Regions from separate parts of the Streptomyces sp. NPDC026062 genome, predicted to be linked through region 2. Evidence: riboswitches for the same ligand, from Rfam matches in the RefSeq annotation. Region 2 holds a riboswitch; the other holds the start of a gene.

Region 1 (3,305 bases), on a different contig from region 2:
CCGGCGGCACGTTCGGCGCGATGACCGCCGTCTACGACACGATGGCGTTCCTCACCTGCGAGGTGGAGACCTACTGCCTCGGCCAGGCGGGGGCCGTCGCGGCCGTGCTGCTCGCGGCCGGAGCCCCGGGCGCGAGGCACGCGCTGCCGGGCGCCCGAGTGGTGGTACGGCAGCCCGAACTCACCGAGCCGGTACAGGGTCAGCCGTCCGACCTGGAGATCGAGGCGCGGGAACTGGCCCGCATGCGCGAGACCATGACCGGCATGCTGGCCCGTCACACCGGCCGCCCCGTCCCGCAGATCAACGCCGACACCGAGCGCGACCTCATCCTCGATGCCGAGGGCGCCAAGGACTACGGGCTGGTCGACCACATCATCCGGAACCGTCCGCTGCCGCAGTCCTCGCGCCCGGAGCGGTGAACTTCCGATGCCGCCACCGGAGTTCCCGCCGCTGCCCGCCCTGACCCGCGCGGAGGGCGAGTTCATCGACCGTTACCTGCAAGTCCTCGACCAGGTGGGCCGGATCAATCCGGCCCACGGCGGCGACACCTACGGGGCGCTGCGTGCCGCCCAGGCGCTCGCCTCCTACTCATCCGCACTTCGGGACGCGCTCACACTGATGCATGAGCGCGGCGAATCGCAGATCCACGCAGCCACGTTGACCCGGGCCCTGCGCGTCCTGGACGGCGAACGGCGCTCCCGTCGGGTCACCATCCCGCCCGCCCCGCCGAGTTGATCAGCACGCTGCCGCGACACGCCCGACGCGGCGACCGAATTATCTCGCTCGTTCGGCGTAGACGTTACTTCGCACGAGGGACAACTCGATTTGCGCTTTCGAGGTGGAAGACGGGCGAAATCTCCCCTTCCGCCGCTGGTGCGGCACCGGTCGACAAGTTCCGGAGGTGCACTCAGGACCACCTGTCCACCCGAACGGGTCAGCCGTGACGAGCCTCACATATCGCCGTTTCACCTCGGAAATCGGGCACTCGGTGAGTCAAGATCCCTGGGACGACAAGCCCCCGCCACCGCGGCGGGGCGGTCCGGGCGGACGCCGAGTCCTGCCGCCGTCCGGATGCCTGGTCGACAGGAGTGGATCGGCAGGAGTGGAGGACCCGAGCACAACGGGCCGACCGGACTTCCGGGCGGTCCTCGGGGTGAAGCCGCGACAGCGGCCGGGCAACTTCGCCAGCCCGAACCCGACAGGTCATCCTTCACAGGCGGCTGACGAAGGGTTGCGCATGAGTGCGCAGGTTCATGTCCCGTCTCTGCTCGCCCGGGCCACGACGGCCTCGGCCCTGACTCTCGCCGCTGTCGGCGGCACGCTGTTCGTTCCCGGCGCCGTGACCGAGGCCCAGGCAGCGACACATTCGATGAAGGCCCTCAACATCGCCGCGTCGAAACGGGGGGCGCCCTACCGGTGGGGCGCCACGGGGCCCAGCCGGTTCGACTGTTCCGGGCTGACGCTCTACTCGTTCAAGAAGGCGGGCAAGAAGCTCCCGCGTACGGCCCAGCAGCAGTACAACAAGACCCGCCACATCTCGTCCTCCCAACGGCAGCGCGGCGATCTGGTCTTCTTCCACTCCGGCCGCAGCATCTACCACGTCGGCATCTACGCCGGCAGCGGCAAGATCTGGCACTCGCCCAAGACCGGGGCCGTGGTCCGCCTGGAAAGGATCTGGACGAAGAGCGTCTACTACGGCCGGGTCCGCTGAAGCCCCTCCTCGGTCCGCTGCGACGGTCAGGGACCGGCCCCTGACCCCTCTTCCAGGCTGCGGCGGACGGGTCTGCCGAGGCCTTTCCCGGGTCCGCGGGGGACAGGCCCGATGAGGACAGGTCCACAGAGGCCCCGCACCGGTCCGCCACGCAGGGGCGGGGCCCGCCAGAGTACCCGCCCCCGCTCAAGCTCACGCGTCAGCGCAGCAGCGGACCGGTCACCAGGACCAGCCCCAGCGCGGTGAGTGCCGCGCCGCTGCCGCCCTCGACCACCCGGGCGGTACGCGGCCGGCGCAGCCACCGGCCCAGGCGGTCCACCAGAAGCGCCACGGCCGGGAACCAGATCAGCGCCAGCAGCACGACGATCGTGGCCAGCAGCAGCGTTCGGGGCAGGGGCGCGGCCCCGGCCGGCACGAACTGTGGCAGAAGGCTGAGGAAGAGCACGGGCGCCTTGGGATTCAGCGCGTTGGTGAGGAAGCCCTGGCCCAGCGCCCGCCCGGTTCCCTTCGCGGCCCGCCCGCCACCCGCCTCGTCCGGCCCGCTCTCCGGCCCCTGACCGCTGCGGCGCCGGGCCGCGCACAAGGCGCTGATGCCCAGGTAGAGCACATACGCGCCGCCCAGCAGCTGGATGGTCCGGAACAGCACCGGCACCGCCACCAGCACGGCCGCCAGACCGGCGACGGCCAGCGCGGTGTGGACGAGGAGACCCCCGGCGACCCCGAGAGCCGTCGCCACCCCCGCCGACCGTGAGGCGAGGGCGTTGCGTACGACGACGGTGAAGTCCGCGCCGGGCAGCGCGACCATTCCGGCGGCGACCCCGACGAAGGCGGTCAGCTGTGCGTCCATGACTCCACCCTGGCCCCCTGGAGCCTTTAGCGTGTACTTGCAATCTTCTGGGTCTGCCAAAAGGAATGCTTTATGTACGACGCGACGCGGCTCGCGGCGCTGGTGGCGGTCGCCGAGGCCGGATCGATCACCCGGGCCGCCGCCCGACTGGGGTACACGGCTCCCGCGCTCTCCCAGCAGCTCGCCAAGCTGGAGCGCGAGGCGGGGGCGGCGTTGCTGGTGCGCCATCACCGCGGTGCCCGGCTCACGGCGGCGGGTGAACTGCTGGCCGGGCGCGCGCGGCGGGTCCTCGACGAGATGGACCGGGCCCGCCACGAGCTGGCGCGTCTCGCCGGGCTCTCCGGCGGGCGTGTGCGGGTCGGCACCTTCACCACGGCGGGCATCCACCTGCTGCCGCCGGTGCTGAGCGCGTTCCGCCGTGCGCACCCGGATGTGGAGCTGGTCGTCACCGAGTACGAACCGCCGGACGGGGTGGCCGCGGTGGCGGCGGGCGAGGTGGATCTGGCACTGACCCACGCCTATGAGCCGGCCGCCGCGACATCACCGCCCTCGGGCATCCTGACCGATCCGCTCCTGATCGAGGAACTGGTGCTGATCACTGCCGTCGGGCAGGTCCTGGCCGACGGCAGCGGGCGGCTCCCGGTGACGGAACTGGCCGGTCGGCCCCTGATCAGCAGCGCGCCCACCCATCCGCCCCGCCGGGGGGTGGAGAGCGCACTCGCCGAGGCCGGGGCGCTGCCCGCGGTG
Region 2 (3,305 bases):
TGGCCCGTGCGCCCGAACGGACCCGGCGGGCGGGTGCGGACAGACCGGCAGCCCTGACGTCGGGGGGTGAGCGTCAGGGCTGCCGGGGTTTCGATGGGCCGGACGACCGGCGTGGGCAAACGGTGTCAGATCGTCAGACCCCGGGCCCGCAGCCAGGGAGCCGGGTCGATGCCGGTGCCGTCCGGGGTGTGGACCTCCAGGTGGAGGTGGGGGCCGGTCACGTTGCCGGTCGCGCCGACGCGCCCGATGGTGTCGCCGGTCGTGACCTTCTGACCGATGCTGACATCGATCGAGGACTGGTGGCAGAACCACAGCTCCGTGCCGTCCTCCAGCTCCAGGACCGTGCGGTAGCCGTAGGAACCGGAGTAGCCGGCCGACTTGACGGTGCCGGTGTGGATGGCCTTGATCGGCGTACCGGTCGGCGCCGCGAAGTCGAGACCCGTGTGGTAGCCGGAGGACCACATCGAACCGGCCTCGCCGAAGGTCGAGGTGATCGTGTACGAGGAGGTGGGGATGGCGTAACTGGCGGCGAGCTTGGCAAGCCGCAGCGCCTCCGCCTTCTTCGCCGCCTCCTCCGCCGCCTTCTTCTTCTCGGCGGCGACCTTGGCCTCGGCAGCGTCCTGCTGCTTCTTCGCCTCCGCGGCGGCCTTCTCTGCCGCGGCCTTCTCGGCGGCGGCCTTGACCTCGGCGTCGGCGGCGTCCTGCTGCTGCTCGGCCTGCTGGAGGATGCGCGCGCGGAGGGCTTCGCCCGCGTCGGTGGTGCCCTGCTCCGCCTCGGCGGTGGTGATGCCCGCGGTGCTCAGCGGAGCAGCGGCGACCGCGGCCTCGGCCTTCTCCTCGGGAGTCTCGGACTTGCTCGAGAACAGTGCGCCGACGCCCGGAAGGGACTTGGCGTCGGGGAGATTGTCCGAGATGGAATCGGGCAGAGAGATGGAGACCGGCGGCTTGCTCTGAGCGGTGGCCATGCCACCCGCACCGACGGCCGCGATGACGCCGACACCGAGGACGGTGGAGCTACGGGCCAGACCATTGCGCTGCTTGGCGACGCGGTGCTTGCCGCGCACGGGACGGACGGAGTCCTCGGTGGGATTCCATTCCTCCCAGCTCCTGTCGGGCCCGGAGTCGTCGGCGCGGAAGTCGTTTCCGAAGCCGCTGCCCCGATCGGTCCCGTAATCGGCGGCGTAGGCGGCCCCGTACTCCGTACCGGCAACCGTGCCGGGCCGGGCCGCGAAGTCATCGCCGTACTCGGACACGAACCGGGAGGGAGCTTCGGGGGCAGGCTTGTTGGACGCCACGGGGGCGCACTCCTTTCCTTCCTTCTCGCCTACCGGGTTAGCTGACGGGTTCGGAGCAGGAAGGTCTCCTACGGGTTCCTCCGTCTCATCACAAGACAGAGATGCCCGATTCACCCCATGTAGGTGGTTCCCCGGTTCCCTTGCGGAATTCGGCGCTCGCACACGGTGCCGCCACTGACGGCGGCTGGGACAACCGCGCTGCGTTATCGAACGTTAATAGACACCGGGCTCCGATTCCAAGCTGTTCCCGCTGATCGTTCAGGTCTTTGGCCTGGACTTTACGGGACACAACCGGGTGGAAACGGACGAGTTGATCAGCCTCCGGTAACCATCCGCTTTCTGACGTTGCGTCAAATGTTATGCGGAGGGGTGTCTTTCGACTACGGACGGTGGTATCGCTCCCGACTGCCTTCACCGCGCCCGGCCCGGGGCTCCGCGCCCGGCTTCCCGCCACCTCTCAGACCGACGATCTTCACAGTCGTGCGCCGGCCGGGCTGCCCCTCGACCGGCCGGCCGACGGCGAGCAGCGCCATGTCGTCCGTCGACTCACCGCCCGTATGCAGCCGCACGTCATCGGTCAGCGCGGAAAGCAGCTCCTCGGGCCCGGGGAAGATCCGTCCCCGCAGCCGCTCGGCGGGGTCGTAGAAGACACCTTCGGCGTTACGGGCCTCGGAGAGGCCGTCCGTATAGAGGAGGAGCGTCGCCCCCGCGGGCAGGTCCCACACGTCGACCCGGTCCGGCCACACCCCCAGATCCATCCCCAGCGGCAGCGCGGGCACCGAGGGGCCGAGCACCTCCAGCACCCCGTCCATGTGCAGCAGCAGCGGCTCGGGGTGCCCGCGGTTGACGATCCGCACCCGGCCCGCCCCCGGCAGGACCTCGGCGAGCACGGCGGTGATGAACCCCTCGAACGCGTCCAGGCCGCCACGCCGGTCCGACTCGCGCGCCAGCGCGCGCTCCAGCCGCAGCGCCACACCCTCCAGCGTCTCCTCCTGTTCGGCCGCCTCCCGGAAGGCGCCGATGACCAGCGCCACCGCCCCCACGGCATCCAGCCCCTTGCCTCGCACGTCCCCGACCACCAGCCGGACCCCCTGCGGGCTGTCCGTGACCGAGAAGAGATCGCCGCCGACGAACTCGTCCGCCTGCGCCGCCTCGTACCGCGCCGCCACCTGGAGCCCGCCGATCCGCTCGGGGGGCTTCGGCAGCACAGCTCGCATGGCGGTCTCCGCGATGACGCGGGCCGAGGCCAGCTGCTCGTTGCCGCGCCGCACGACACCGTTGATCACGACTGCGAGCACAGAGACGGTGAGGACAGTGAGCAGTTCGATGACGGGGACGACGTGGATCAGGGTGCCGTGGTAGATCCGCAGCGAGGCGATGGCCAGCAACGCGGCGATCCCGACCCGGACGGTACCGGCGCGCGAGAAGGTGGGAGCGGCGATCAGAGGGGCCGCCGCGAACAGGGGGATGGCGGTGAATTCGGGCGGGCTCAGGGCGTCGATGAGGACACCCCCGACAATCATCAGCGCGGGCAGTGCCCTGACGAACCGGCGGGCCCGCACATCCCCGGCATGCCTCCCCCGCCGCCCCACCCGCTTCCCCACCCGCTTCCCCACCTGCTGCTCTCCTGCCCGGTGCGCCCACGGCCGCGGCAGGTACCGCGCACCACCCCCAGGCTTCCCGGAGCAGGGGCCCGGGGCGACTCCTCGTCGGCCAATGGGGGTACGTGGGCGGACGTACGGCCCGCAGTGAGCGGGCCCGGCGGTCCGGCGTCCGGGGGTTCGGCGTCCGGCGTCCGGCGTCCGGCGTCCGGCGTCCGGGGGCAACGGCAGCGGCAACGGCGCCGGGGAGGCGTTGAAACGCATCAGGCCCGGCACGCTGTATGCGTGCCGGGCCTGATCCTTCAGTAGCGGGGACAGGATTTGAACCTGCGACCTCTGGGTTATGAGCCCAGCGAGCTACCGAGCTGCTCCACCCCGCGTCGGTGAACACAACTCTACGGCATGTTCG

What was found. A riboswitch is a leader RNA that binds a small molecule or an ion and turns the genes downstream of it on or off. The one in region 2 is predicted to bind cyclic di-AMP.
Region 1: another riboswitch for cyclic di-AMP. It lies ahead of ACZ4LX_RS13380 (C40 family peptidase); the one in region 2 lies ahead of ACZ4LX_RS28010 (M23 family metallopeptidase).

What each region holds. Positions count from the first base shown of each region.
Region 1 covers NZ_JBVHOQ010000012.1:16,386-19,690, reverse strand. The annotation lists gene ACZ4LX_RS13390 (ATP-dependent Clp protease proteolytic subunit) at 1-419, shown strand, start outside; gene ACZ4LX_RS13385 (hypothetical protein) at 427-735, shown strand; cyclic di-AMP (ydaO/yuaA leader) riboswitch at 1,063-1,234, shown strand; gene ACZ4LX_RS13380 (C40 family peptidase) at 1,238-1,711, shown strand; gene ACZ4LX_RS13375 (LysE family translocator) at 1,911-2,558, opposite strand; gene ACZ4LX_RS13370 (LysR family transcriptional regulator) at 2,631-3,305, shown strand, end outside.
Region 2 covers NZ_JBVHOQ010000035.1:65,970-69,274, reverse strand. The annotation lists gene ACZ4LX_RS28010 (M23 family metallopeptidase) at 126-1,295, opposite strand; cyclic di-AMP (ydaO/yuaA leader) riboswitch at 1,307-1,460, opposite strand; gene ACZ4LX_RS28005 (PP2C family protein-serine/threonine phosphatase) at 1,676-2,818, opposite strand; tRNA gene ACZ4LX_RS28000 (tRNA-Met) at 3,203-3,276, opposite strand.